DNA from 2 places in the Klebsiella quasipneumoniae subsp. quasipneumoniae genome. Region 2 is predicted to be linked to the other one. Evidence: predicted binding sites of a transcription regulator. Region 2 holds the regulator's gene; the other holds the start of a gene.

Region 1 (15,292 bases), 660 kb from region 2:
ATTTTATGTATAAAACAGGTGAGTAATGCCATGTCACACTCTTGGGATTATGATGCAATAGTGATTGGTTCCGGTCCTGGCGGCGAAGGCGCCGCCATGGGACTGGTGAAACAGGGAGCACGCGTTGCCGTCATCGAGCGCTACCATAATGTCGGCGGCGGTTGCACCCACTGGGGCACCATCCCGTCGAAAGCCCTCCGCCATGCCGTCAGCCGTATTATCGAGTTTAACCAAAACCCCCTCTACAGCGACCACTCCCGCCTTCTTCGCTCTTCTTTCGCCGACATCCTTAACCATGCCGACAGCGTCATCAACCAGCAGACTCATATGCGCCAGGGATTCTATGAGCGCAACCACTGTGAAATTCTGCAGGGCAATGCCCACTTCGTTGATGAGCATACTCTGGCGCTGGAGTGCCATGACGGCACGGTCGAGACGGTGACCGCGGAGAAATTCGTTATCGCCTGCGGATCTCGCCCCTATCATCCGGCGGATGTCGATTTCCACCACCCGCGCATCTATGACAGCGATTCGATTCTCAGCCTGCAGCATGAGCCGCGCCATGTGATCATTTACGGCGCCGGGGTAATCGGTTGTGAATATGCGTCGATCTTCCGCGGCATGGAGGTGAAGGTCGATCTGATCAACACCCGCGATCGTCTGCTGGCCTTCCTCGATCAGGAGATGTCAGATTCGCTCTCCTATCACTTCTGGAACAGCGGCGTGGTCATTCGCCACAACGAGGAGTACGAAAAGATTGAAGGCGTTGATGACGGCGTCATCATGCATCTGAAATCCGGGAAAAAGCTCAAAGCGGACTGCCTGCTGTACGCCAACGGCCGCACCGGCAATACCGACACTCTGGCGCTGGAAAACATCGGACTGCAGACCGACAGTCGCGGCCAGCTGAAGGTCAACAGCATGTACCAGACCGCCCTTCCGCACATCTATGCGGTTGGGGATGTCATCGGCTATCCGAGCCTCGCCTCCGCGGCGTACGATCAAGGACGCATTGCCGCCCAGGCGCTGGTGAAAGGCGAAGCCTCAGCGCATCTGATTGAAGATATCCCGACCGGGATCTACACCATTCCGGAAATCAGCTCCGTCGGGAAAACCGAGCAGCAGCTGACGGCGATGAAAGTGCCGTATGAGGTGGGTCGCGCTCAGTTTAAACACCTGGCGCGGGCGCAAATCGTTGGCATGAGCGTGGGAACCCTGAAGATCCTGTTCCACCGGGAAACCAAGGAGATCCTCGGCATTCACTGCTTTGGCGAACGCGCAGCCGAAATCATTCACATCGGCCAGGCGATCATGGAGCAGAAAGGTGGTGGTAACACCATTGAGTACTTCGTCAACACCACCTTTAACTACCCGACCATGGCGGAAGCGTACCGGGTTGCCGCGCTGAACGGCTTAAACCGCCTGTTTTAACGCCTTGTCGAAATGGCCATCCATCGTGCCGCGGATGGCCTCCGCCAGATGTTCATAGCGGCTGCGCAGCGGTGAGCCCGGACGGTAAACCAGACCGATGGTGCGTCTTGGCTCTGGCTTAATGCACGGCAGGTAGACCACGCCATCGCGTTTTCTTTCTTGCGGCACTGCCAGCGCAGGCAGCAGGGTAATACCGCTGCCTGCCGCCACCATATTGCGCAGCGTTTCCAGGCTGGTCGCGCGGAAGTGGGTATCCTCATCCGCCCCCGCTTCAAAGCAGAAGCCCATCGCCTGATCGCGCAGGCAGTGGCCATCCTCCAGCATCAGCAGCTTTTCACCGGCCAGATCCGACATCGGCACCCGGTCGCGGTTTGCCCACGGATGATCTTCATAGATAGCCAGCATCATCGGCTCATCGAACAGCGGCACCTCGATAAAGGCCTCGCTCTCTTTGACCAGCGCCAGGATGGCGCAGTCGAGCTTACCGCTGTCGAGCTGAGCCAGCAGCTGATGGGTCTGCGCTTCGTGCAGATACATTTCCAGCTTCGGGAAGGTCTGATGCAGCATCGGAATGATGTGCGGTAGCAGGTACGGGCCAATTGTCGGGATCAAGCCGATATGCAGCGGCCCGGACATGGTTTCCCCTTGTTGGCTTGCCATCTCCTTGAGCACTTTTACTTCGCGTAACACGGTACGCGCCTGATCCACCAGCAACAGCCCCGCCTGGGTAAACAGAACCTTACGGCTGGTGCGCTCCAGCAGCATGACGCCAAGCTCATCCTCCAGCTTGCGGATCTGTCCGCTGAGCGTCGGTTGGCTCACATGGCATGAGTCAGCCGCCCGCCGGAAGTGGCGGTGTTCGGCGAGCGCTACCAGGTATTCAAGATCGCGAATATTCATTATTCATCCTCCATCGCCACGATAGTCCATGGCGATAGATAGCATAGCAACGAACGATTATCCCTATCAAGTTTTCTGTTCAATAATACGCCCATAAAGACGGTGAACCTGTGAAAACCACTGACCCGTCACACTGTTTCTCTACCCGAACAACTAAAGCCAACGTGAACTTTTGCGGACCTTGCGTCCGCTTTTTTTTTTGCATAAAAAACCCGGCGTCGCTGGACTCGGCCGGGTCAGGGAAGGCAGATATCTGTGGATTAGCTCAGACGGGCCTTCGCCTCGTCGATAGCCTGCGCCACCTGCTGCGGCGAGACGCCGCCTTTTGCCGCGCGTTTATCAAGGCAGGACTGCAGCGACAGAATCGGATAAACATCGTCCGCAATCACCGGGCTGAATTTCTGCAGGTCGGCCAGGGCCAGCGCTTCCAGCGGTTTCCCTTGCGCAATGGCTTCCACCACCGCTTCACCGACAATATGGTGCGCCTCGCGGAACGGTACGCCTTTCGCCACCAGATAATCCGCCAGCTCAGTGGCGTTAGCATAGCCCTGCTGCGCCGCTTCCGCACAGCGCGGACGTTTCACCTGGATACCATCCAGCACCAGGGTCGCCATATGCAGGCAGTCGAGCCAGGTATCCAGAGCGTCGAAAAGTCCCTCTTTATCTTCCTGCATATCTTTGTTGTAGGCCAGCGGCAGCCCTTTCAGGGTCATCATCATGCCGGTCAGCGCGCCCTGCACGCGGCCGCATTTGCCACGGATAAGCTCCAGGGCATCCGGGTTTTTCTTCTGCGGCATCAGCGAGGAGCCTGAGGTTACGCGGTCGGAAAGCTCGACGAAATTCGCTTCGCCGGAGTTAAAGAAAATCAGATCTTCCGCAAAGCGCGACAGATGGACCATGCCGATAGAGGCATCGGAAAGCAGCTCCAGAACATGGTCGCGGTCGGACACGCTGTCGAGGCTGTTGCGGGTGGCGGAGGCAAAGCCCAGCCAGCCGGCCAGCTGCTCGCGGTCGATTTCATACGCCGTTCCCGCCAGCGCGCCGCAGCCCAGCGGGCTAACGTCGAGGCGCTTCAGCGCGTCCTGCAGGCGGCTTTCATCGCGCGCCAGCATTTCGACATAGGCCAGACACCAGTGCGCGAACGTCACCGGTTGGGCGCGCTGCAGGTGGGTGTACCCCGGCATCACCGCGTCCTGGTTCTGCTGGGCCGTCTCCACCAGCGCGCTCTGCAGCTGGCGGTTCGCCGACAGCAGTTCGACAACGGTATCTTTGCACCACAGTTTAAGATCGGTAGCGACCTGGTCGTTACGGCTGCGGCCGGTATGCAGTTTCTTGCCCAACTGACCCACTTTGTCGATCAGTTTGCCTTCCACCCAGCTGTGAATATCTTCAGCATCGCTGGCGAGGATTTGCTGCGGATTGGCGCGCACCTCTTCCAGTAGCACGTTCAGCGCTTCTTCCAGCTGCTGTTGTTCATCGGCACTCAGAACGCCGACCGTTACCAGCGCTTTCGACCAGGCGACAGAGCCAACGATATCCTGCTCCGCCAGACGATAGTCGAAGCGCAACGAGTCGTTGAACTGTTTGAACCGTTGATCTGCTGCCTGTGTAAAACGCCCGCCCCAAAGTGCCATAACATGCTTCCTTTATTCGTTAGTTCCGCCGGTGGCGTTGTGCCTCCCCGGCCTACGGTCTTGTAAGCCCGGCAGACAACGCGCCGCCGGGCATGAAATCTTAAGCCAGAATACGTGTGCCGATAGGCGTGCCGTTAAACAACGCCGGCAGCTGCTCGGCGTGACGCCAGGAGGCGATATCCACCGGACGGCCCAGAGCACGCGCCGCGTCGAGGGCCGCATTCACTTTGACAATCATGCCGTCAGTGATAATCCCCTGCTCGATCAGCTGCTCCGCTTTCTCGGCGGTCATCTCGGCAATACGCTGCCCTTTACCGTCGAGGATACCGCTGACGTCAGACAGCAGGATCAGATCCGCCCCCAGAGTAGCCGCCAGCGCCGTCGCCGCCTGGTCAGCATTGACGTTCATCAGCTGGCCCTCGTCGGTCACGCCGATAGAGCTCACCACCGGCAGGTAACCGCCCGCCAGCAGGGTGTTGATCAGCGTCGGAGAGCCCGGCTGCGCCAGCCCGACATGGCCCAGCTCAGCATCCAGCTGTGTCACCTTCACGCTATCGCCATCGCCGAGGAACAGGCCGACAGAGGCCAGACCGTGCTTTTTCGCCCACGCCAGCAGCGTCTTGTTGGCGGTTCCCGCCAGCGCGCCGGTGATGATGTCGATTTGCTCAGCCGGCGTCACCCGCAGACCATTTTTCTTCTGCACCGGCAGGTTGAGCTGCTTCATCAGCTCATCCACCACGCAGCCGCCGCCATGGACGATAATCAGCGGACGCTGGTGCGCTTCACGGTAATTGACCAGCGCGGTAAACAGACGCTCCAGCGCTTCTTCGCTATCGAGTAATACGCCGCCGAGTTTGATAATTAATGGGTTCATCATCACACCTTAAATAAGAGACTGCGTCTCAGCGAAGCCGAAACGAATATTCGCGCACTGCACCGCCTGCGCTGCGGCGCCTTTCAGCAGGTTATCTTCTGCCGCGACGACGATGAGATGGTCGTCCTGCACGGCAAAACCGATATCACAGAATGGCAGACCTTCGACGCTTTTCAATGCGGGCACGCCTTTATCATATAAACGTACCAGCGGTTTATCGGCGTAAGCCTGCTGGTAAACCGCCGCGATCTGCGCATGGCCAACGCCCGGCTTCAGGCGGCAGGTAATGGTTTCCAGAATGCCGCGCTTAAAATTACCCAGATGCGGGGTAAAAATCACCTTCGCTCCGAGGTGGCTGGCAATCTCCGGCTGATGACGATGGTTAAAGATGCCGTATGGCTGCAGGCTGACTTCACAGAAGCTGTTGCCGATCGCGGCTTTGCGTCCCGCGCCGCTCACCCCGCTGGTGGCGTTGATCACTGGCCACTGGTTGAGATCCAGCAGACTGGCATCAATCAGCGGCTTCAGCGACAGCTGCGCCGCCGTCGGGTAGCAGCCAGGCACCGCGATTAACTGCGCTTCTTTAAGCGCATCCGCGCTCCACTCCGCCAGACCATACACCGCCTGTTTGAGCAGGTCGGGATGCTGATGAGTGAAACCATAATATTTTTCGTAGAACGCCCCATCGTTAACGCGGAAGGCACCGGAGAGATCGAACACCACGCAGCCGGCGGCAAGGAACTGCGGCGCCAGATCGTGACTCACTTCGTGCGCGGTGGCGAGAAACACCACGTCCACGCCAGCGCTGAATTCGCTGATATCGGACATCGGCTGCAGCGGCATATCGACAATGCCTTTGAGCTGCGGATGCAGGTCGGAAATTAATTTTCCCGCATCATTGCTTTGCGCGGAGACCGCCAAAGCGGTTATGTTCATATGCGGATGACGATTGATATAGGTCACCAGCTCTGCGCCGGCATAACCACTGGCACCCACAATCAGCGTATTTAACATTGGAAGCGCATCTCCTTACATTCGATGGGTTTTCTTACGCTCAACGATATTGTATTTTTATTCACAATAAATGCATGAATATTGATACTATCACGACCCAAGGTGTGTCAACAATGAAAAACAATTTACCGCCCTTTATCGAGATTTACCGCGCGTTGATCGCCACACCGTCCATCAGCGCGACCGAAGAGGCTCTCGATCAGAGCAATGAGTCTTTAATCAATTTGCTGGCCGGCTGGTTCCGCGATCTCGGCTTTAATGTCGAGGTACAGCCGGTGCCGGATACGCGCCATAAATTCAACCTGCTGGCCAGCACCGGACACGGCGCCGGCGGCCTGCTGCTCGCCGGGCATACCGATACCGTGCCGTTCGATGACGGCCGCTGGACGCGCGATCCGTTCACCCTTACCGAACACGATAACAAGCTCTACGGCCTCGGCACGGCCGATATGAAAGGCTTCTTCGCCTTTATTCTCGACGCCCTGCGCGATGTCGACGTCACCACGCTGAAAAAACCGCTGTATATTCTGGCCACCGCCGACGAAGAGACCAGCATGGCCGGCGCGCGCTATTTTGCCGAAACCACCCGGCTGCGCCCCGACTGCGCCATCATCGGCGAGCCCACCTCCCTGCAGCCGATCCGCGCCCATAAAGGACATATGTCCAACGCGATCCGTATTCAGGGCCAGTCCGGCCACTCCAGCGATCCGGCGCGCGGGGTCAACGCGATCGAGCTGATGCACGACGCCATCGGTCGGATTATGCAGCTGCGCGATTTGCTAAAAGAGCGCTACCACTTCGAGGCGTTCACGGTCCCTTACCCGACCCTCAACCTCGGCGCCATCCATGGCGGCGATGCCTCAAACCGTATCTGCGCCTGCTGTGAACTGCATATGGACATCCGCCCGTTGCCGGGGATGACCCTCAACGACCTCAATGGTCTGCTGGACGAGGCGCTGGCCCCGGTCAGCGAACGCTGGCCGGGCCGCCTGACGGTCTCGGAGCTGCATCCGCCGATCCCCGGCTACGAGTGCCCGCCGGACCATAAGCTGGTGCAGGTGGTTGAGAAACTGCTTGGCGCCCAGACCGACGTGGTGAACTACTGTACCGAAGCGCCGTTTATCCAGACGCTGTGCCCAACGCTGGTTCTCGGCCCGGGCTCGATCAATCAGGCCCATCAGCCTGACGAGTTTCTGGAGACGCGCTTTATCAAGCCGACGCGGGAGCTGATTAGCCAGGTGGTTCACCACTTCTGCTGGCACTAAAATCGCCCTCTTTTTCCGCCCCGCTCTCCCGGGGCGGAACGGTGACGATCGTCACATTTCCATAAGCGATGCTTATCCAGCGCCCCCTGAGTTAAATTTCGCAAATTACGGGTATTTACTCGTTTGCTGAAGCGATTTCGCAGTAATTGACGTGGGGGTATTTACGTGGCTTTATAAAAGACGGGTTGCTTATCCGTTGCTCACGTTCCAGCGCAGCGGATATAACAAAATAAAATGAGATGGGGTGTCTGGGGTAACATGAACGAACAATATTCCGCATTGCGTAGTAATGTCAGTATGCTCGGCAAGGTGCTGGGCGATACCATCAAGGATGCATTGGGAGAAAATATTCTTGATCGTGTCGAAACTATCCGTAAGTTGTCCAAATCTTCACGCGCCGGCAACGAAGCTAACCGCCAGGAGCTGCTGACCACGCTGCAGAATTTGTCTAACGACGAACTGCTGCCGGTGGCCCGTGCCTTCAGCCAGTTCCTGAATCTGGCCAACACCGCTGAGCAGTACCACAGCATTTCGCCGAATGGCGAAGCGGCCAGCAATCCGGAAGTCATTGCGCGCACCCTGAGAAAGCTCAAAGACCAACCCAATCTCAACGAAGACACCATCAAAAAAGCGGTGGAATCTCTGTCCCTGGAGCTGGTGTTAACCGCCCACCCGACCGAGATCACCCGCCGGACGCTGATCCATAAAATGGTGGAAGTGAACAACTGCCTCAAGCAGCTGGATAACAAAGATATCGCGGACTACGAGCACCACCAGCTGATGCGCCGCCTGCGCCAGCTGATCGCCCAGTCCTGGCATACCGATGAAATTCGTAAGCACCGCCCTTCCCCGGTCGATGAAGCCAAATGGGGCTTCGCGGTGGTGGAAAATAGCCTGTGGGAAGGGGTGCCTAACTACCTGCGCGAGCTGAACGAACAGCTGGAAGCCAACCTCGGCTATCAGCTGCCGGTGGACTTTGTCCCGGTGCGTTTCACTTCGTGGATGGGCGGCGACCGCGACGGCAACCCGAACGTGACCGCCGATATCACCCGCCACGTGCTGCTGCTCAGCCGCTGGAAAGCGACCGATCTGTTCCTCAAAGATGTGCAGGTGCTGATCTCCGAGCTGTCGATGGTGGAGTGTACTGACGAATTGCGCGCCCTGGCCGGCGCCGAGGGCGCTCAGGAACCGTACCGTTACCTGATGAAGAAACTGCGCACTCAGCTGATGGAAACCCAGGCCTGGCTGGAAGCGCGTCTGAAAGGTCAGAAGCTGCCGAAACCGGCGGGACTGATCACTCAGAACGAGCAGCTGTGGGAGCCGCTATACGCCTGTTATAAATCGCTGCAGGCCTGCGGCATGGGCATTATCGCCAACGGCGAGCTGCTCGACACCCTGCGCCGCGTGAAGTCTTTCGGCGTACCGCTGGTGCGTATTGATATCCGTCAGGAAAGCACCCGCCACACCGAAGCGCTGGGCGAAATGACCCGTTACCTCGGGATCGGCGATTACGAAAGCTGGTCAGAAGCCGACAAACAGGCTTTCCTGATCCGCGAACTGAATTCCAAACGTCCGCTGCTGCCGCGCCAGTGGGAGCCAAGCGAAGAGACCCGCGAAGTTCTCGACACCTGTAGAGTGATCGCCGAGGCGCCGCGCGGATCGATCGCCGCCTACGTGATCTCGATGGCCAAAACGCCGTCCGACGTGCTGGCGGTTCATCTGCTGCTGAAGGAGGCCGGGATTGGCTTTGCCCTGCCGGTGGCCCCGCTGTTCGAAACGCTGGATGACCTGAACAACGCCAACGACGTCATGACCCAGCTGCTGAATATCGACTGGTACCGCGGCTTTATCCAGGGCAAACAGATGGTCATGATCGGCTACTCTGATTCCGCGAAAGACGCGGGCGTGATGGCCGCCTCCTGGGCGCAGTACCAGGCGCAGGACGCGTTGATCAAAACCTGTGAGAAAGCCGGGATCGAACTGACGCTGTTCCACGGTCGCGGCGGCTCCATTGGCCGCGGCGGCGCGCCGGCCCACGCCGCGCTCCTCTCACAGCCGCCGGGAAGCCTGAAGGGCGGCCTGCGCGTTACCGAGCAGGGGGAGATGATCCGCTTTAAGTACGGCCTGCCGGAAGTCACCATCAGCAGCCTGTCGCTCTATACCAGCGCGATCCTCGAAGCCAACCTGCTGCCGCCGCCGGAACCAAAACCGCAGTGGCGCGACATCATGGCCGAGCTGTCCGACGTGTCGTGCAAGATGTATCGCGGCTACGTGCGTGAAAACAAAGATTTCGTGCCTTACTTCCGCTCCGCCACTCCGGAGCAGGAGCTGGGCAAACTGCCGCTGGGTTCGCGTCCGGCAAAACGTCGTCCGACCGGCGGCGTCGAGTCGCTACGCGCCATTCCGTGGATCTTCGCCTGGACCCAGAACCGCCTGATGCTTCCAGCCTGGCTGGGCGCTGGCGCTGCGCTGCAGAAGGTGGTTGAAGGCGGAAAACAGAGTGAACTGGAAGCGATGTGTCGCGACTGGCCGTTCTTCTCCACCCGTCTCGGCATGCTGGAGATGGTTTACTCGAAGGCTGACCTGTGGCTGGCGGAGTACTACGATCAGCGCCTGGTGAAACCAGAGCTGTGGGCGCTGGGTACCGAGCTGCGCAAGCTGCTGGCTGCCGATATCAACGTCGTGCTGGCCATCGCCAACGACTCCCATCTGATGGCTGACCTGCCGTGGATCGCCGAGTCTATCCAGCTGCGTAATATCTATACCGACCCGCTGAACGTCCTGCAGGCGGAACTGCTGCACCGTTCGCGCCAGGCTGAAGAAGAGGGCAAAGACCCGGATCCGCGCGTTGAACAAGCGCTGATGGTCACCATCGCCGGCGTCGCCGCCGGTATGCGTAACACCGGCTAATCGCTGTCTTTCCCCCGGCCGCCCGGCCGGGGGATTTTTCACCCGTTCTAGTGGTGCAGCATCTCATCAACGATCTGCTCTTTATGCAGCGCATACGGATAATAGGTCGGCCAGTTATCCATCTCTTTCAGCAACGCTTCCTGTGATTCATTGCCCATGAAAATATGGAAATGCTGCGATTTACGCGGGCCAATGATGTGGTCGCTGAACTGGACATATTTTGGCGCGCTGGCATCGCCCTGCTGGCACTCGAACAGATAACGTACGCCCTTCTTACCGGAGGCGTAATGCAGGATTTTGTAGCCTGAATAGCGGTATTTGCAGCTGTTGACGGTCTCGCCAATGTGGAACTCAATCACGTCATCTTCAATGCCAATCTGTTCCACATCGGTGGCGTAGCCCTTCTTATAATAGGCGCGATACTCCTCCACGCTCTTGCCGCCGGGCTTTTTCGCCTTCTGCTCCAGCACCGGATCGAGATCGCCGTTGAGCAGATACGGGTTCACCGACTGCCAGACGCCCTCCCAGTCGCTCAGCGCGCGGTCCTGCACATCTTTATCCGCAAAAATGCCTTCGCTGGCCTGACGCTCCACTTCGGTTAGCGCCGGCCCATGGCTATGATTGCCGTGAGCGAACGCCTGGGCGCTGGCTAGCGCCATGCCGAGTCCCAAGGCCAGCAGGGGGATCTTTCTGGTCATTACTCTCTCCTGAGTTTGCTATCAATGGTGACAAATTGTTACGATATAACATATCGTAACTGAGAAGCAATAGCGACAGGCTGGCGCTTTTACCGCTGGAATAATGTCCGGTATGATGAAAAGGGTGATGCGCGGGGCGGAACAATGATGGACAACGATATCAATCAACTTATTGATGCATTGCTAAAAAAGCAGACCAGCCTCGGACGGGTTTATTTCGCCGGCGAGACGCGCTCGCCTGCTGAACCGGTGGTGCAGGTTGATTTTCCCCGTCTGAATATCCTCCTCGATGGGCAGCTGCGCGACCAGGCGCTCGGCGATAACGCCCCGCTCCTGGAGGCCCATGACGTGCTCTATATTCCTGGCGATAGCTGGAACTGCCCACAGTGGCAGGCGCCCTGCCTGCTGTTAAGCATCCTGTTCGCTAAGCAGCAGCTGGAGTGCTCGCTGCAGCGCTGGAATGGCAAGACGATCGCCGTTGTTGAAAAGCTACAGGCGCTGCGTCGCGGGCCGCGCGTCGGTTCCTTCCTGCTGCAGGCGCTCAACGAGATCCGGATGCAGCCGCAGGAGCAGCAAACCGCCCGCAGCATCGTCATCAGCCTGCTCAGCCACTGCCATGATCTTCTCGGCAGCCAGGCGCAAACCTCCTCGCGCAGCCAGGCGCTGTTCGAGGCAATCCGTCAGTACATCGAGGTCCATTACGCGGAGCCGCTGAGCCGGGAATCGGTCGCCCAGGCGTTCTATCTCTCTGCCAACTATCTTTCCCATCTGTTCCAGAAATGTGGGCCAATGGGCTTCAATGAATATCTAAACCACATTCGTCTCGAACAGGCCCGTATGCTGCTGAAGGGCCACGATATGAAAGTGAAAGACATCGCCCACGCCTGCGGCTTCGCCGACAGCAACTACTTCTGCCGCCTGTTCCGCAAAACCACGGAACGCTCGCCGTCTGAATACCGCCGCCAGTACCATAGCCAGCTGACGGAAAAATCGTCCGCGGCAAAGAACTAGATTTTTGTGTGTTAAACCTGACTTTTGTGCGCGCTATAGTTTCCTGCCATCCCAGCCAGCGTCGATAAATGTGATCTAAATCATCCTTAATCGCGATGCGTACATTTATCCAGTTTTTGGCAAATTTGTCATCTGGCGATCCTTCGAACGAAAGCCGTATGCTTACCTCAACGACAGCACCGAATTAAGCATTGAGGAAAACGCTATGGAACTCTATCTGGATACCGCCAACGTCGCCGAAGTGGAACGCCTGGCCCGCATCTACCCGCTGGCCGGGGTGACCACCAACCCGAGCATTATCGCCGCCGGTAAAACCCCGGTGTGGGATGTACTGCCGCGCCTGCAAAAAGCCGTTGGTCCGGAAGGGATTCTGTTCGCGCAGACCATGAGCCGCGATGCGCAGGGCATGGTGGCAGAAGCCAAACGCCTGAGCAACGCCGTGCCGGGCATCGTGGTCAAAATCCCGGTCACCGCCGAAGGCCTCGCCGCTATCAAGATGCTGAAGAAAGAAGGCATCCCGACCCTTGGCACCGCCGTCTACAGCGCTTCACAGGGTCTGCTGGCCGCGCTGGCTGGCGCAAAGTACGTCGCGCCTTACGTTAACCGCGTCGACGCTCAGGGCGGGGACGGCATCCGCATGGTGCAGGAACTGCAATCCCTGCTGGAAATGCATGCGCCCGAAAGCAAAGTGCTGGCGGCAAGCTTCAAAACGCCCCGTCAGGCGCTGGATTGCCTGCTGGCTGGCTGCGAAGCAATCACCCTTCCACTAGATGTAGCGCAACAAATGCTCGGCACCCCTGCGGTAGAGTCAGCCATAGAGAAGTTTGAACAGGACTGGAATAACGCCTTTGGCACGCTGAACCTGTAACCGGACCCGCGCGCCGCCTGCGGGCGGCATCACGGTCATCGAGGAGGAATCGAAATGGATCGCATTATTCAATCACCAGGCAAATACATCCAGGGCGCAGGCGCCATCAAGCGCCTTGGCGACTACCTGAAACCGCTGGCCGAACGCTGGCTGGTCGTTGGCGATAAATTCGTGCTGGGATTCGCGGAAGAGATGCTACGCAAAAGCCTGGCTGACGCCGGCCTGGCGGCGGAAATCGCGCCGTTCGGCGGTGAATGTTCGCATAATGAAATCAATCGCCTGCGCGATATCGCCGGCAGTGCGAAATGCACCGCCGTGCTGGGGATCGGCGGTGGTAAAACCCTGGATACCGCGAAAGCGCTGGCCCATTTTATGAAGGTGCCGGTGGCGATCGCCCCCACCATCGCCTCCACCGATGCGCCGTGCAGCGCGCTGTCGGTGATTTACACCGACGAAGGCGAGTTCGACAGCTATCTGATGCTGCCGCACAACCCTAACATGGTCATTGTCGATACGCAGATCGTTGCCGGCGCGCCGGCTCGCCTGCTGGCCGCCGGGATTGGCGATGCGCTGGCCACCTGGTTCGAAGCCCGCGCCTGCTCACGCAGCGGCGCCACCACCATGGCGGGCGGGAAATGCACCCAGGCGGCGCTGGCGCTGGCCGAGCTGTGCTACAACACCTTACTCGAAGAGGGTGAAAAAGCGATGCTGGCCGCCGAACAGCACGTGGTCACTCCGGCGCTGGAGCGGGTGGTGGAAGCCAACACCTATCTGAGCGGCGTCGGTTTTGAAAGCGGTGGACTGGCGGCAGCCCACGCGATTCATAACGGCATGACGGCCATCCCTGACGCCCACCACTATTATCACGGTGAAAAAGTGGCGTTCGGCACCCTGACGCAGTTGGTGCTGGAAAACGCGCCGATGGAAGAGATCGAGACTGTCGCCGCGCTGTGCCACAGCGTTGGGCTGCCGATCACGCTGGCGCAGTTGGATATCAAAGGCGACATCCCGACCAAAATGCGCCTGGTGGCGGAAGCCGCCTGCGCTGAAGGCGAAACCATCCACAATATGCCGGGCGGCGTCGACGCCGACCAGGTCTACGCCGCGCTGCTGGTCGCCGACCAATATGGCCAGCGCTTCCTGCAGGAATGGGAATAATCCAGAGCAAAACACCCGGCGTCAGCCGGGTGTTTTTTTATGTTTATCAGCCGGACGCGTCGCCCACTGACGGCGGAAACGGCAAGCACTCAGGCCGGACGCACGCCCAGCGTATGACAGATGGCGTAGCTCATTTCGGCGCGGTTAAGGGTGTAGAAGTGGAAATCTTTTACCCCTTCCCGACTTAAGATCTTCACCATGTCCATGGCGATATTCGCCCCCACCAGCTGGCGGGTTTCGGCGTCATTATCCAGCCCTTCGAACATTTTCGACATCCACACCGGGATACGAACGTTGGTCATATCCGCAAACTTTTTCGCCTGTTTAAAGTTGGAAACCGGCAGGATACCCGGAATAATTTCCACGTCGATGCCCGCCGAGACGCAGCGATCGCGAAAACGCAGGTAGCTTTCCACATCGAAGAAGAACTGGGTGATCGCGCGGTTGGCACCTGCCTCGACTTTGCGTTTCAGGTTGAGCAAATCCGCCTGCGCGCTTTTCGCTTCCGGATGCACTTCCGGATACGCGGCGACGGAGATATCAAAATCCCCCACCTCTTTCAGCAGAGTGACCAGATCGGCGGCGTACATCTCCGGTTTACCGCTGCCCGGCGGCAGGTCGCCGCGCAGAGCGACGATATGGCGGATGCCGTTGTTCCAGTAATCCTGGGCGATAGTGCGCAGCTCATCGCGAGTAGCATCGATACAGGTCAGGTGCGGCGCCGCTTCCAGACCGGTTCGCTCTTTAATACCTTTGATGATGCTGTGGGTGCGATCGCGCTCGCCGGAGTTCGCGCCATAGGTCACCGAGACAAACTTCGGTTTCAGACTGCTCAGGCGATCGATGGATTTCCACAGGGTTTGCTCCATTTCACTGGTGCGCGGCGGAAAGAATTCAAAGGACACATTAATCTGGCCCTGGACTTCCGCCAGGCTCTGATTCAGGGCTTCCCGCTGATTGGCGTGAAAAAAGCTCATACCTTACCTCATCAATCGCATGTAATGGCTGTTGTGTTGCGAACTTCTATACGTTTAGACGTCCAGATGTAAAAATGACGGAAAAGCGCGCGGGCGTCAATAGAAAAATCTGCGTAAAGAGTGAGGAAAAGGCTGCCAACATGAAAAAACTTCATCTACCGGCGCTTTGCCAGCCGAAAGAGCCCGCTCTGCGGTCAACATGGGGTAGAACGATATTCAGCATGAGACGAGCGAGTCGTCAGGCGATCATCCAGCAGTGAGAGCCATTGCCGCACGGCTCCTGCCTGGTGAGGCGCATAGATCACCCCAAGGCTTAACGGCATGCTGTCGCCTTCAGCGACAGGACAGAACACTACCCCCTGACGCTGGATCGCGGAAAAGGACGCCGGCAGGAGGATCATGCCTTCCCCACGCGCGATTCGCGCCAGCAGCACATCATGTTCGGCAGGCTCTTCCACATAAGCGGGGGTATAGCCAGCCCGGTCGAAAATGCGCCGCGTGTAGTCAAAGAAATCGGGGTTACGCTCGCGTTTAAACCAGAACAGCGGCCGA
Region 2 (15,292 bases):
TCAGCTGACGCTTGGCTCCGGGGTGATCATGGACCAGCGCGGCTATATCCTGACCAACAAGCATGTGATTAACGATGCCGACCAGATTATCGTCGCTCTGCAGGACGGCCGGGTCTTCGAAGCGCTGCTGGTAGGCTCCGATTCCCTGACCGACCTCGCGGTGCTGAAGATCAACGCTACCGGCGGGCTGCCGGTGATCCCGATCAACCCGAAACGCACGCCGCACATCGGCGATGTGGTGCTGGCGATTGGCAACCCCTATAACCTGGGACAGACCATCACCCAGGGGATCATCAGCGCCACAGGGCGCATTGGCCTCAACCCCACCGGCCGCCAGAATTTCCTGCAGACTGACGCCTCGATCAACCACGGTAACTCCGGCGGGGCGCTGGTGAACTCCCTCGGCGAGCTGATGGGGATTAACACCCTCTCCTTTGACAAGAGCAACGACGGCGAAACGCCTGAAGGCATTGGCTTTGCGATCCCGTTCCAGTTAGCGACCAAAATTATGGACAAGCTGATCCGGGATGGCCGTGTGATCCGCGGCTATATCGGCATTAGCGGCCGGGAGATCGCCCCGCTGCACGCGCAGGGCGGCGGGATCGATCAGATCCAGGGGATCGTCGTTAACGATGTCGCGCCGGACGGACCGGCCGCGCAGGCGGGGATCCGCGCCAACGACGTGATCATCTCAGTGAATGACAAACCCGCGGTCTCCGCGCTGGAGACAATGGATCAGGTGGCCGAGATCCGCCCGGGTTCAGAAATTCCGGTGGTCATCATGCGTGATGATAAGAAAATCACGCTCCATATCGCCGTCCAGGAATACCCGGCCACCAACTAAGCGGCTCCCCGTTTGGGGAGCCACGTTAATCGCTAAATACCGGACCGGCCGGGAATCTGACCAGAAACCCGGTCACCGCCAGCAGCGATCTCAGCGCGGGCCATACAACCTGTCGCTCGCGAAGCTCATCATCCAGCGTCAGTAGCGCAAATTCCCCCTTCTCACCCAGCACGCCACCCTGCCAGAGCAGGCGCTGCGCCTGCTGCCGCGCCCAGGGCGACTCACTCTTCCAGGCCAGCAAATGCAGCATCGCCTGCTGCAGACAGACGCTGTGGGAATGGTTATCCCGCCGCAGCCGCCGGTAGACGGGCAGGGACACGCTGCGCACGGTATAAAATCCACTGCCCGCCTCTTCATCGCCTTCAGGAATAGCGCGGGCGAACTGCCCCGCCACGTCGCACAGCCGGTTGTGCGTCAGCGGAAGTTGCCGGGCGCTGAGCGCCCCGGCCGCCATGCACAGCAGACCGCTGCGCTGCAGCGAGGGCGTCGCGGGGCGCACGACCGCCGCCGGTAAGGCAGTCACCGCCCGTGTCGCCTCGTCAGCGTTGTGGTCAGCGCCGGCCTCATAACAGCTGGCCAGCAGCGCTTCACCAGGCGTGGCGTTCAGCGGGGGCGAAAGCAGGTTCAGCGCCGGCTGCAGTTGTGCAAGTTCATCGCCTGACGCCAGCATGGCGTCAACCACCGCCACCCGTGTTGATGTCCGGTTTTCCGGACAGCATGCTATGGCTTCATTCATCACCGTCTCCTTATGAGAAATCTCCGCGGCCGACATGCCAGCCGCGGAAACAGGCCGGCCTACATCGCCAGCACGTACTTGAGCATCACCCCGGCGGCGATCGCCGAGCCGATCACCCCCGCCACGTTCGGGCCCATCGCGTGCATCAGCAGGAAGTTCTGCCCGTCCGCTTCCAGACCCACCTTGTTCGACACCCTGGCCGCCATCGGCACCGCCGACACCCCGGCTGAACCGATCAGCGGGTTGATCGGGTTCTTACTGAACCTGTTCAGCAGCTTCGCCATCAGCACCCCGGCGGCGGTCCCCACGCAGAAGGCGATTACCCCCAGCAGCAGGATCCCCAGGGTCTGCGGCTGCAGGAACTTGTCCGCCACCAGCTTGGCCCCCACCGACAGCCCGAGGAAGATGGTCACGATGTTGATCAGCGCGTTCTGCACCGTATCGCTCAGCCGCTCCACCACCCCGCTCTCGCGCATCAGGTTGCCGAAGCAGAACATCCCCAGCAGCGGCGCGGCGTCCGGCAGCAGGAGCGCCACCAGCAGCAACAGCACCGCCGGGAAGAGGATCTTCTCCCGCTTACTCACCGTACGCAGCTGCACCATGCGGATCTTCCGCTCCTTATCCGTGGTCAGCGCCTTCATGATCGGCGGCTGGATCAGCGGCACCAGCGCCATGTAGGAGTAGGCGGCCACCGCGATGGCCCCCAGCAGCTCCGGCGCCAGCTTGCCCGACAGGTAGATGGCCGTCGGGCCGTCGGCGCCGCCGATGATGCCGATGGCCGCCGCCTGCGGCAGGGTGAACGAAATCAGGCCGAAGTAGTTGAGTGTCAGCGCCCCGAGGACGGTGGCGAAGATACCGAACTGCGCCGCCGCCCCCAGCAGCAGGGTGCGCGGGTTGGCCAGCAGCGGGCCGAAGTCGGTCATCGCCCCGACGCCCATAAAAATCACCAGCGGCGCGATGCCCGAGCCAATCGCCACCTTATAGAAGATGGCCAGCACCCCGGCGGAGTAGCCCATGTCCACCGCCAGGCTCTCCATCTGCCCCTGCACCGACGGCAGGGCCAGGGCCAGCGCCTCCTTAATGGCGTGGACGTCCGGCGCGCAGTGGAGCTTCGCGGCAATCACCGCCAGCTGCGCCGGGTCGTGGTGGGCCAGCAGGCTCTCCAGAGCGCTCAGCGCCAGCCCGGCCTCCGGGATGTTCGACAGCAGGCCGCCGAAGCCAATCGGCAGCAGCAGCAGCGGCTCGAACTTCTTCGCAATCGCCAGCCAGAGCAGCAGCAGGCTGACCAGCAGCATCACCGCCTGGCCGAACCCCAGGTGCATCAGCCCCATCCCCTGAATCAGGGCGTTCAGACTTTCCATTTCCGCTCCTCGTCGTTACGCCAGCTGCAGCAGGGTGTCGCCGACCGCCACCGCATCGCCGGCTTTCACCGCGATACCGCGGACGGTCCCGGCCCGGGCGGCGCGGATTTCGGTCTCCATCTTCATGGCTTCCAGAATCAGCAGCACCTCGCCTTCGGCCACCGTCTGGCCCTCGCCGGCAATCACTTTCCAGATAGTGCCCGCCAGCGGCGCGGTGACCGGGGTGCCGGCGCCGGCCGGGGCGGCGGCAGGAACCGGTGCGGAAGACGGGGTGGCCGCCGTCAGCTGGCTGACGTCGCCGCCGTCGCTGACCTTCACCACAAAGGCTTTGCCTTCCACTTCCACGGTGTAGATACCGGAGGCGGCAGCTTTCGCCGGGGCAGGAGCAGGCTGCGCGGCTTCCACCTGCGGCACCGGTTCAAAGGCCGCCGGGTTATGGCGGTTTTCGAGGAACTTCAGGCCGGGCTGCGGGAACAGGGCCACGGTGAGTACGTCGTCGATGGCGTTCTCCGCCAGCTGAATATTCTTCTCCTGCGCCTGGCGATTCACATCGGCTTCCAGCTGCGCCAGCTCCGGCTTCAGCAGGTCCGCCGGGCGGCAGGTGATGGCCTCAGCGCCGTCCAGCACCCGCGCCTGCAGGGCGGCGTTCACCGGCGCCGGGGTGCGGCCGTATTCACCTTTCAGAATACCGGCGGTCTCCTTCGCGATGGTTTTGTAGCGCTCGCCGGTCAGCACGTTGAGCACCGCCTGGGTGCCGACAATCTGCGAGGTCGGGGTGACCAGCGGGATGAAGCCGAGGTCCTCGCGCACGCGGGGGATTTCCGCCAGCACTTCATCCAGACGGTGGGCGGCGCTCTGCTGCTTCATCTGGCTTTCGAGGTTGGTGAGCATCCCGCCCGGCACCTGGGCGACGAGGATACGGCTGTCGGTGCCCTTCAGCTGGCCCTCGAAGGCATGGTACTTCTTACGCACCTCGCGGAAGTACGCCGCGATGCTCTCCAGCTTGTGGATATCCAGCCCGGTGTCGTGCTCAGTACCCGCGAGGGTGGCCACCAGCGCTTCGGTGGCCGGGTGGCCGTAGGTGGCGCTCATCGAGGAGATGGCGGTATCGACGCCGTCGACGCCGGCTTCAATGGCCTTCAGCAGGGCCATCTCCGCCATGCCGGTGGTGGCGTGGCAGTGCAGGTGCAGGGTGACGGCAAAGCGTTTTTTGATTTCGCTGACCAGCTCAAAGGCGGCGCCGGGGGTGAGAATGCCGGACATGTCTTTAATCGCGATGGAGTCGACGCCGGTCTCCAGCAGCTGTTCGGTGAGGTCGAGCCAGGTCTGCAGGGTGTGGGCCGGGCTGGTGGTGTAGCTCAGGGTGCCCTGGGCGTGGGCGCCGTGGCTGCGCACCGCCTGCAGGGCGGCCTGCATGTTGCGCGGGTCGTTCATGGCGTCGAAGACGCGGAAGACGTCCATGCCGTTTTTGACGGCGCGCTCCACGAAGCGTTCGACCACGTCGTCGGCGTAGTGACGGTAGCCGAGCAGGTTCTGGCCGCGGAGCAGCATCTGCAGCGGGGTTTTCGGCATCGCCTTTTTCAGCTCGCGCAGGCGGACCCACGGGTCCTCGCCGAGGAAGCGGATGCAGGCGTCAAAGGTGGCCCCGCCCCAGCACTCCAGCGAGCGGTAGCCGACGTCGTCAAGCTGAGCGGCGACGGGGAGCATATCGTCGAGACGCAGACGGGTGGCGAACAGGGACTGGTGGGCGTCGCGCAGGACGACATCGGTAATGGCAACGGTCATGAATTCCTCCGTGAATTAAGGGTGAAGACGGCGGTGGTGGTGAATGGCGGCGACAATCGCCGGCGTTAAGCGGGCGAAGTCGTCGGCGGGCGCAACGGCGGCCGGCGCCGGTTTGGGGGCGGCAGGCGGCTCGGGAAACAGGCGGTTGACGGCGAGGGACATTCCCCGGATGGCGAAAATGAGCAGCAGCAGGAACACCAGCACAAAGCCCATGCCGAGAAACATCAGGGTGAAGCCTTCGCCTAACAGGACGGCATTATCAGTCATAAAATAGCCTTTGGGAGGGGCGCAATAATGGCTAACAGCAGACCGCGTTAGCAGAGTGGATTTCCCCGGACCGCCTGGTCAGAAGCCTCTGTTTAGCGGTCAGCTGCCGCTGCCATTACTGCGCTATATATTCAATCGGGGTTATTTAATGAAGCTCACATGTTTGCAGATTTCATCGGCGACAATGTCTTTGCGCTGATTAAAGATCACTTTATTCTGCTCAAACAGGTTATTGCCGTGGGTATCGATTGAGACAATTAACGGCCCGAACTCTTTCACCCGACATACCCATAAGGTTTCCGGCATCCCTAAATCACGCCACTGCGCATCTTCTATTTCTTCCACGCAGACCGCGGCGACGACCGCGCAGCCGGCCGGGAACACGCAGTGCAAGGCTTTATGCTCGGCGCAACCCTCTTCGGTTCCCTTCCCCATACCGCCTTTACCAACGATTAATTTCACGCCGGTTCTGGCAATAAACTCTTTTTCAAATTTCTCCATGCGCATACTGGTGGTCGGCCCAACGGAGACCATTTCAAATTTATTTTCCGAACCTTTAATCGGTCGCACAATCGGCCCGGCATGCAATATCGCGCCACCGGCAACATTGACCGGTAATTCACGCCCGCCCTCAATTAAGCGACGATGAGCCACATCTCGACAGGTCACAATATGGCCGTTGAGATAAATGATATCGCCCGCTTTAATATCAGCTAAATCTTCATCTTTAATGGGCGTAGTGAGTATTTTTTTAGCCATCAGAATGCCACTCCTGTGTGAGACGTAATGGTGTAGTTCAGGTCTTTATCGAAAACGATATGTCCTTTGCGGTGCGACCAGCAGCCGACGTTGACCGCCACGCCAATAGTGGAAGGATGGCGTGCGGTATTTTCGATATTGACGCCCATCACGGAGGTATTGCCGGACATCCCCTGCGGCCCCAGGCCAATTTTGTTGATGCCGTCTTCGAGCATTTTTTCCAGCGACGCGGCGCGTTCGTTATCATTGTGCGAGCCAATCGGGCGCATCAGCGCTTTCTTCGACAGCAGCGCCGCGGTTTCTACTGACGTTGCCACCCCAACGCCAACCAGCAATGGCGGGCAGGCGTTCAGGCCATAGCTGGTCATCACATCCAGCACAAAGCGGGTCACCCCTTCATAGCCAGCGCCAGGCATCAACACCATCGCTTTACCCGGCAGCGAGCAGCCGCCGCCAGCCATATAGGTGTAGATGCTGCACTGATCGGAATCCGGGACAATCTCCCAGAAAACGGTGGGCGTCCCTTTGCCAACGTTTTTGCCGGTGTTGTATTCATCAAAGGTCTCGACGCTGTTATGACGCAGCGGGGAGTCGACGGTGGCTTTGATCACCGATTCGCGCAACAGCGCTTCCAGTTCGCCGATCAGCGGGAAGTTGGCGCCGCACTCCACCAGAAACTGGATCACGCCGGTATCCTGGCAGGAGGGACGATCCAGCTCTTTCGCCAGTCGCTGGTTTTCAATCATGGTGGTGAAGATGACATCCGCCAGCTGGCTGGTCTCTTTCTTATGCAACTCTTTTAGTTTTGCCGTGACGTCATCAGGCAATACTTTGCCGGTATATCCCACAAATCTGGCCATAATGTCGGTCATGCGGGATATCTGTTCACTTTTGCTCATAAAGGCTCCTTAGTCAGAACAGCGTCCGTAAGTTACGGATGAAAAGGGAAAAGGATTGGCAGCAGGATCAGGCTGACAATGGTGGAAACGATAATCAGAGGGATGCCGGACTTGGCGTAATCGACGAACTTATAGCCCCCGGCCGACAGCACCATCATATTGGCGGGCATACCGATCGGCGTCGCATAGGCGCAGGAGCTACCAATCACCGTCGCCATCAGCACCGCACGCGGATCGGCCCCCATACCGGCGGCAATAGACAGGCTCACTGGCACCAATAGCGCGACGGTGGCGGTATTGGACATAAAGTTGGTCATCACCACGGAGAGGATAAAAACCACCACCAGCAGCATGAACGGCGAGGAGTTGTTGCCCAGCAGACCGATAACCTGGTCAGCCACCAGCTTGCCCGCCCCGGTCATTTCCAGCGCCTTTGCCAGCGCCAGGGTGCCGCCGAAGATAAAAATAGTCTGTGAATCAATGGCTTTGTAAGCTTGCTTTTCCGTCAGAACCCCGGTAACAACCAGTAACAGGGCACCAATACAGCCCGCCACCGCCAGTCTAATGCCGGTCTGTTTTTCGAAAATCATGCCGAGGATCGTGGCGATCAGTACGACCAGGGACAGGATCTGCTTCCAGCGCGGAACATGACTGTAATCACGCTGTTCGCCGACGCTGCCCACTTCACCGCTGTTCGGGTTATTGGGCAGGAACTTATAGCCGATGGTCAGGAAATAGAGGATGCCGCAGACCAGCATTGGTAGGCCCACTTTCGCATACTCAAAGAAGCCGAAACCGCTACCGATCTTCTGCAGGGCCGATTGTGCGATCAGGTTGCCCGGAGCGCCAATCAGCGACAGGTTGCCGCCCAGCGCGGCAGCAAACACCAGCGGCATCAGCAGACGCGAGCGGGTAAATCCCGATTTGGCGGCCACGCCAATCACGACCGGGATCAATACGGCTGCCGTACCGGTATTCGAGAGAAAACCTGACATCACGCCAACCACCACCATAATGGTGAAGATCAGCTGCTTCTCAGTTTTGGCGAAGTGAGTGATCACCCCACCGACTTTATTGGCCATCCCGGTCTCAAATAACGCCCCGCCAACAATAAACATGGCGACAAAGAGAATGACGTTGCTGTCGATAAAACCGGCAAAGGCCTGCTTTAGATCCAATACGCCAGTGACCACTAACGCCACGCAAACCACCATGGAAGTCACTGCCAGCGGCACCTTCTCCCAGATAAACATGACGATAGCGAACACCAGCAAACATAGGGTGATGGTAATCGGTTCCATACTTATAATTTTTCCTATCAATGATATATGATATTGTATCCAATATTGACGAGGGAGAAATTATTCCCATGCAAAAAGTAAGTCAATGCGTTTTTGTGGAATGATCGCGCAATGAGATCTGCATCAAGATCCTGCGCAGATCGTCACGAGGAGGAATTAATAATGTTGATAAATACAACAAACGCCAGCCATTCGCTGGCGATCGAACCGGTCAGGGTGCCGGATCGGGCAGGTAACGCGTGAGCATATTCTCCATCGAGCGGATGATATGCTCATGCATTCGCTGGCGGGCCAGCGCTTCGTTATGCTGCTCAAGCGCTTGTAAGATCGCTTTATGTTCACGAATGGAAATGATGGCGTACTCTTCTTCGGTCACCTTGTGCCCCATCGAGAGTCCGTTCCACATGTTGCAGAGCAGCATCTTCATTTTTTCATTTCCCGCCGCGTTCCAGATCTCCATGTGGAAGGCCTGATTCAGGTCGGAATATTCAGCAGAATTATTGTCTGCCAGCGCCTTCTCTGCGGCATAGTGAACCTGAGCGATGCGTGTAATATCGGTCCCTGGGTGAGAAGCTTTCGCCACCGCTTCACTTTCCAGTACGGCGCGAATTTCGTAATGCTCGCGGATAGTCTGCTCATTAATCCCCAGCACCACCGCACCTTTATTCGGCCGCACTTGAATCAGGCCATCAGCGGCTAAAATCTGAAACGCTTCACGTACCGGCATGCTGGAAACGCCAACCATTTTGGCAATCCCTTCAAGGGTAATTTCCTGCCCTTCCACTAAATCCCGCGAAAGGATCGCTTTACGCAAAACCGCCGCCACCTGCTCCTTCGCGGAAAGAAGCTTAATTTTCCCTAATTTAGGCTTCTGCACTTTCCCAATCCTTCATATGTTGACGCATTATCTCCGCAAGGATAAGGAAATAACGCTGTGTTGCCTGAGCAATTTTTTCGCCTTCACCCTGGCCAATGGCGCTCGCCAGTTCGCTCAGGATCTGCGCCGACTCCTGGCCATCCTCTTTCAGGTACAGAATGACATAGGAAATATAACCGTCCAAAAATTGCTGATACGCCTTTGCCAGATAGCGGTTATCAAGATAGGAAATCAGCAACTGATGAAACGCCAGTTCACCGGCGTTATCACCAGCACATGCCAGCTCCTGCGCGCGTACGCGAAGTAATTCCCCCTGATTCGCCGGCACGAGGGCAAATAGTTCCGCAGCCATCACCGCGATAACGCGAAAAATATGGCTCACGTCCTCGACGGCCAGCGTGGAGACCTGCATATGTCGGTTAGGCAAGCGCACCAGAAATCCTTCCTGTTCAAGGGACTGTAGCGCTTCCCTAACCGGCATACGTGAAAGTCCCAGCTGTTCTGCGATGTTCTCCTGAGTCAATTCCTCCCCGGGTTTCATGGCGCCGGAGAGGATCTGATAACGAATCATCTGCGCGATTTGGTCCCGGGTCTGTTTTCTTTCGATCTTTTTCACGCTGTCCTCATGGCTGGTGGCTTACAACGCGGGGGATTTTAGCAGATTTGCCCGACCGCTGGCGCATTGGGGCGAAAAGTGAGGTAATAAAAAGCCGGAACAACAGTTCCGGCTTTTTTGAGCGTGCGAGGTTACTTGTTGACGAAGTCTTCGCCGAGCGCGATATCTTTCTTCAGGGTGTCCAGCATGCCTTCCAGCGCCTGCTGCTCAAAGGCGCTGAGTTTGCCGATAGACTGACGCTCTTCTACGCCATTCTTCCCCAGCAGGAGCGGCTGAGAGAAGAAACGCGCATACTGGCCGTCGCCTTCCACGTAGGCGCACTCCACTACGCCTTTTTCTCCCTGCATGGCGCGAACCAGAGAAAGGCCAAAGCGCGCAGCCGCCTGACCCATCGACAAGGTCGCCGACCCGCCGCCCGCTTTCGCTTCCACGACCTCGGTACCGGCGTTTTGAATGCGTTTAGTCAGATCGGCCACTTCCTGATCGCTAAAGCTGACGCCCGGGATCTGCGACAGTAAAGGCAGAATGGTGACCCCGGAGTGACCGCCAATAACCGGGACTTCCACCTCGGTTGCCGATTGACCTTTCAGCTCCGCCACAAAGGTATTGGAGCGGATGATGTCCAGCGTAGTCACGCCGAACAGTTTGTTTTTATCGTACACGCCGGCTTTTTTCAGCACTTCGGCGGCGATGGCCACGGTGGTGTTCACCGGGTTGGTAATAATGCCGATGCAGGCCTGCGGGCAGGTTTTGGCTATCTGCTGCACGAGGTTCTTAACGATACCCGCATTCACATTAAACAGGTCGGAACGATCCATGCCGGGCTTACGCGCTACGCCCGCGGAGATCAGCACCACATCAGCGCCTTCCAGCGCCGGGGTAGCATCTTCACCGGAAAATCCTTTAATTTTTACATCTGTGGGGATATGACTTAGATCTACCGCCACGCCCGGCGTAACCGGAGCGATGTCGTACAACGAGAGCTCTGAACCTGAAGGCAGTTGGGTCTTAAGTAGTAGGGCAAGCGCCTGGCCGATACCACCGGCAGCGCCAAGGACTGCAACTTTCATCCTAAACTCCTTATTATGGTTAATTTAGTCTTTCGTTATTCCGTCGCCTGGACCTTAATTCACAAGATGAACAATTACAATGATTATGGCTGAAGAATGCATTATTGTGCGTAGCAATAGAACAGCGGCGCACTTTATGCTTCCTGACTGACCATCCAGCAAAGCGAAGTACCGGATCGACTATTGGTTACAATACACCCAGCCAGTTGCGCAAAACAACACCAACTCAATAACATTTCATTTACTTTTACATGCCTTTAAGCGTTGTGATGAGAACATGTTCCTTATACGGTTTTTTTGCTAAAATATGCCCCCTTCATAACATTATTTACCTATCCCCTCGCGGATTATTTGCATAAAAATTCACGGTTATGCATAATGATGTCGATTTTACCACCATAATCTGGGTGACTTATGCGAAGTTCGGCAAAACAAGAAGAACTGGTTAAAGCGTTTAAAGCGCTGCTTAAAGAAGAGAAATTCAGCTCGCAGGGAGAGATCGTCCAGGCGCTGCAGGAAGAAGGCTTCGAGAATATCAACCAATCGAAGGTTTCCCGCATGCTCACCAAATTTGGCGCGGTTCGTACCCGTAACGCCAAAATGGAAATGGTCTATTGCCTGCCTGCCGAGCTTGGCGTGCCGACCACCTCCAGCCCGCTGAAAAATCTGGTGCTGGATATCGATTATAACGATGCCGTCGTGGTGATTCACACCAGCCCCGGGGCAGCGCAGCTGATCGCCCGTCTTCTCGACTCGCTGGGCAAGGCGGAAGGTATTCTTGGCAGCATCGCCGGGGATGACACCATCTTCACCACGCCAGCGCGCGGTTTCACAGTGAAAGATCTGCACGACGCTATCCTGGTGCTGTTCGAACAGGAACTCTGAGCATTCCCCTCTGGCAACCGTCAGAGGGTGATTCCCCCTCTTCTCTCCCTCCCCCCCTTTCAACTCAACAAAAATTTAACATTTCGTGTGATTTAGCCTGTCTATACGTTCTTTTACGTAAGGGAAACGCCTAAAACGCACGAAAGATCAAAATCGTATACATTTATGATTTTATTAGAAATAAAACTTATCTCTGTCTGTGACTCGTCATTTTTAATTCTTATCGGTTATAAAAAGCGCAATTTATTGTAACTATTAACGCGCAAAACAATTAGCATGGTATTAATATTTTTGGTGATTAGTGTATACTTGTTTTTGTGATGAGGGTCACGAAACAAAGACCCTCAACAAAAAGATTCGACGAGGTGAACATCATGAAAATCAAAACCACTGTAGCAGCTCTCAGCATCCTGTCCGTCATGTCGTTTGGCGCTTTCGCCGCTGATGTTATCAACAGCGAGCAAGCCCAGGGCCGCGAGGCCATCGGTACAGTTTCCGTCGGCGCGGTAGCCTCTTCCCCGATGGATATGCATGAAATGCTGAACAAAAAAGCGCAGGAAGAAGGGGCTTCTTCTTACCGCATTATCGAAGCCCGCACTGGCGACCACTGGCATGCCACTGCTGAGCTGTATAAATAAGTTTTAGATCGTCAACGATTAACCCGACAAAAATTCTCTACCGCGGCCCGGCCTCATTCATCGCCCCGCCGCGGCAAAACAAAGACTGGAGTAAAGATTATGAAACGCGCAATGATCATCGCATCCCTTGGCCTGGCTTCTCTTCTCTCTTTCGGCGCTAGCGCGGCCGTTCAGCAAGTGAACGCTGAGCAAGCCCAGAACCTGCAGTCCATGGGCACCATCTCGGTTTCCCAGGTAGGTAGTGCGCCAATGGACATGCGTCAGGAACTGGCCGCTAAAGCCGAGAAAGAAGGCGCCAGCAGCTACCGTATTATTGAAGCACGTACCGGCGATAGCTGGCACGCCACCGCTGAGCTGTACAAATAAACCCTCGTCGTCTTATTTCGACGACTTGCCCCCGCCTGCCGGGGGCTTTTTTATGCCTGCCGGGCGTTAAAACGTAACTCCCCCTCCAGCTCTTCCTCTGCTTCATCAAATAATAAAATTAACGCCCCAAAGCGCCGACGCTGCTTGTCATTTAAATGGATGAACTCAATGTCCAGCGGCAGCGGCAGCAGCCCACCGGTCACCGCGTCCCATAGCGAATCAAGGTTGTTGACCTTATCCTGTGCCAGCTCGAAGGTGCGGGAAAACTCCCGGTAGAAATCCTGTTGCTCGGCGATTTCGTCAAAATCAAACGTATAGGTGGTCATGGCAGCCCCTCCCGCTTCTCTTCCTGTCGCCGTTAAGTATAGCGATAAAAAAACCGACGCCTGGGCGTCGGTTTATGGGTTAACTGCTGGTCAGCACATGCTGGTACTTGTGCAACATCTCAACCAGTCGCCGTACCGGCTCGGTCACCTGCGGCGAAGCCTCCCAGACCCGCAGCTTCTCCTGATAAACATCAAGCTCCGCCAGCAGCCGGGTAAAGTAGCGCCGACGCTTATCATCGCTCCCGGCGGAGATCACATGATCCGCGGTACGTCGCAGCTGGCGATGGAACGCCGACAGATCCTCATTCACCGGCACGGGCGCATCGCGCAGGCGCTGGTGGGCAATGATTAACGTCAACGCCAGACGGAAACGGGCGACATCGCCAGGGAATTTGTTGAGCAATAAAAACAGCTGCTGATAGAGCGCGGGCAGATGATTCTCTTTGCGACGCGCCGAGTTGGTGGTCAGCGAAGAGACCGCCGCGGAGACAAACTGGTTCAGCAGCACCCGACCGGTTCTTGCCCGGGAGTTATCCCTGACAATGAGAATAACCATCAGGGCGAGGAAACAACCGACGATCTGCCCCAGCGCGCTATCGAGGAACTGACTGAACTGGAACTGCATCGGGTTATCCAGCACCAGAATGTTGATGGTGCTCGCCAGCGCCCCCAGCGATCCGAGGCGCCTTTTCTGCACTTCGATACCGATAAAAAACGCCATCGCCGCCAGGCTGATACAAAGCAACAGCATACTCTGCTGCGTCGCCGGCATGATCACCAGAAAGTACAGGGTACCCAGCGGTAACGCCGCCAGAGTACCGTAGAGAAAGTCTATCGCCACCATTCGCGGGTTAGGCAAGCGCATCGCCAGCGCGGTAACCACGGCAATCATCACCATTGCGCCGCTGCCTGAGGTCCAGCCCGTCCACAGCCAGAACAACGTCCCAAGGATACAGGAGACAGAGGTACGCCAGAAGTTCACCATCGCGTGGTGACGCTCGGCGGACTCCACTTTAACCACCGTTTCGCCGCGCAATACACCGTCTTCGATGCGGCTGATTTTGGTGTTGCCCACCACGCCACGCTTAAGCAGCAGGTAACGGGTGGCTGCGCCTACCCAGCTGTAGATGGTGACCGGCGTATTATGCTCGCCTTTCCAGGTCAGGAAGCGACGCATACGCTTCAGCTGCTGGTGAACATCCTGCACCGTCTCAACCGGCTCAGCGAACAGCTCGCGGTAGTCGTCCGTCACCATTTCCGGGCGCGAGTTCTGAATCAGGTAGGTTTCGCAAGCCTGGGTGATAAGCGTTAGCGAGAGGGTATTGATCGCCTTCAGGCGTTGATTCGCCTTAGCCCAGCGAGAGGACTCCATAATCAGGTTACTGCGCATTCCTTCCAGCGCCGTGGTGCGACGCACCAGCGCTCCCCAGGCCTGATCCACTTCATCTTTTTCGCCGTGCGCAACGCATAACTGCATCAGCTTATACTGCGCAATCAGCAGGTTATCCAGTTCAAGGTCGATCTCTTTTTTAATCGAACGCGGGGAGAACAGCAGATCGGCGACGATGGCGCTGACAATCCCGATGACGATTTCGCTGCAGCGCTCAACGGCAAACTGCGGCGCCAGCATCGGATCGGTGTGGATGGTAATAATGATAATCAGCGCGGTGTATCCGGCCAGCCCCCAGGCATAGGAGTTTTCGACCTTGACCAGCGACGAAACCCAGGTACAAAACCCGGCCCACAGGCAGCAGACCAGCATCATCAGCAGAGGGGCGCGGATCATCAGGATGATGATGACCAGCGCCGCAATACAGCCAATAAAGGTCCCGGCAATACGCAACATGCCGCGATAGCGGATCGCGCCGGAGTACGGCTCTCCCCCGGCGGCAAAGGCCGGGCCAGCGGCGACAATCGCCGCGGTCAGCACCGCCCAGCGCGGCGTTTCGAGCTGAAAATGGAAGCCGACGAACAGCGCCAACACCACCGCGCATGCAAGCTTAATAGCAAAGCGGAGATGCTGGGGAGCAATAGTATATGTCCCCATAGCGATTAACCGAATTCGCGCAGGCGCATAGCCAGTTTCTGGAAGAAGTTGGCCTGGCTGGTATCACGGTCTTCTTTACCGGTGATCACCACCGTCGCCGTCGTGCCCGATGGCCACAGATTCCCCTGCTGGTGGTCAAGGCGAATACGAACCGGCACACGCTGCGCCAGACGCACCCATTCAAGGTTGGAATCCACCGAAGCCATCCCTTTCGAGTCGCTGCTGCTGCTGGCGTTGGTTACCCCCGCAGCGATACTGTCCACCGTGCCTTTAATGGTTTTGCTGCTGCCAAGCGGGGTAATTTCCGCCCGGTATCCAGGGCGGACGCCTTCCAGTTTGGTCTCTTCCAGATAGGCCATGACGTAAAATGTATTCTCTTTCACCAGCGCCACCGCCGTGGAGCCGCGGGTGATAAATTCCCCGGTATAGACGTTAAGGTTGGTCACCCAGCCATCCGCGGGGGCGCGAATCTCTGTGCGCTGCAGGTCCAGTCTGGCCAGGTCGCGGCTGGCCAC

Evidence for each region. Region 2 encodes ArgR, which controls arginine synthesis, uptake and breakdown. Its sites were predicted from a motif close to ANTGAATAAAAATACANT; they were not measured.
Region 1: a site for ArgR is predicted at 5,902-5,919, ahead of argC (N-acetyl-gamma-glutamyl-phosphate reductase). Genes of this name have one in related genera too.

What each region holds. Positions count from the first base shown of each region.
Region 1 covers NZ_CP084876.1:5,189,295-5,204,586, forward strand. The annotation lists gene sthA (Si-specific NAD(P)(+) transhydrogenase) at 31-1,431, shown strand; gene oxyR (DNA-binding transcriptional regulator OxyR) at 1,414-2,331, opposite strand; gene argH (argininosuccinate lyase) at 2,592-3,965, opposite strand; gene argB (acetylglutamate kinase) at 4,066-4,842, opposite strand; gene argC (N-acetyl-gamma-glutamyl-phosphate reductase) at 4,849-5,853, opposite strand; gene argE (acetylornithine deacetylase) at 5,967-7,118, shown strand; gene ppc (phosphoenolpyruvate carboxylase) at 7,377-10,028, shown strand; gene zinT (metal-binding protein ZinT) at 10,076-10,726, opposite strand; gene LGM20_RS24875 (AraC family transcriptional regulator) at 10,796-11,737, shown strand; gene fsa (fructose-6-phosphate aldolase) at 11,943-12,605, shown strand; gene gldA (bifunctional L-1,2-propanediol dehydrogenase/glycerol dehydrogenase) at 12,660-13,763, shown strand; gene metF (methylenetetrahydrofolate reductase) at 13,853-14,740, opposite strand; gene LGM20_RS24895 (LysR family transcriptional regulator) at 14,935-15,292, opposite strand, start outside.
Region 2 covers NZ_CP084876.1:502,050-517,341, reverse strand. The annotation lists gene degS (outer membrane-stress sensor serine endopeptidase DegS) at 1-844, shown strand, start outside; gene LGM20_RS02500 (membrane protein associated with oxaloacetate decarboxylase) at 870-1,580, opposite strand; gene LGM20_RS02495 (oxaloacetate decarboxylase subunit beta) at 1,640-2,941, opposite strand; gene oadA (sodium-extruding oxaloacetate decarboxylase subunit alpha) at 2,957-4,726, opposite strand; gene LGM20_RS02485 (oxaloacetate decarboxylase subunit gamma) at 4,742-4,993, opposite strand; gene ttdB (L(+)-tartrate dehydratase subunit beta) at 5,135-5,752, opposite strand; gene ttdA (L(+)-tartrate dehydratase subunit alpha) at 5,752-6,651, opposite strand; gene LGM20_RS02470 (SLC13 family permease) at 6,684-7,952, opposite strand; gene LGM20_RS02465 (GntR family transcriptional regulator) at 8,164-8,829, opposite strand; gene LGM20_RS02460 (GntR family transcriptional regulator) at 8,816-9,445, opposite strand; gene mdh (malate dehydrogenase) at 9,577-10,515, opposite strand; gene argR (transcriptional regulator ArgR) at 10,930-11,400, shown strand; gene yhcN (peroxide/acid stress response protein YhcN) at 11,775-12,038, shown strand; gene yhcN-B (DUF1471 family stress response protein YhcN-B) at 12,138-12,404, shown strand; gene LGM20_RS02435 (barstar family protein) at 12,455-12,730, opposite strand; gene aaeB (p-hydroxybenzoic acid efflux pump subunit AaeB) at 12,810-14,777, opposite strand; gene aaeA (p-hydroxybenzoic acid efflux pump subunit AaeA) at 14,783-15,292, opposite strand, start outside.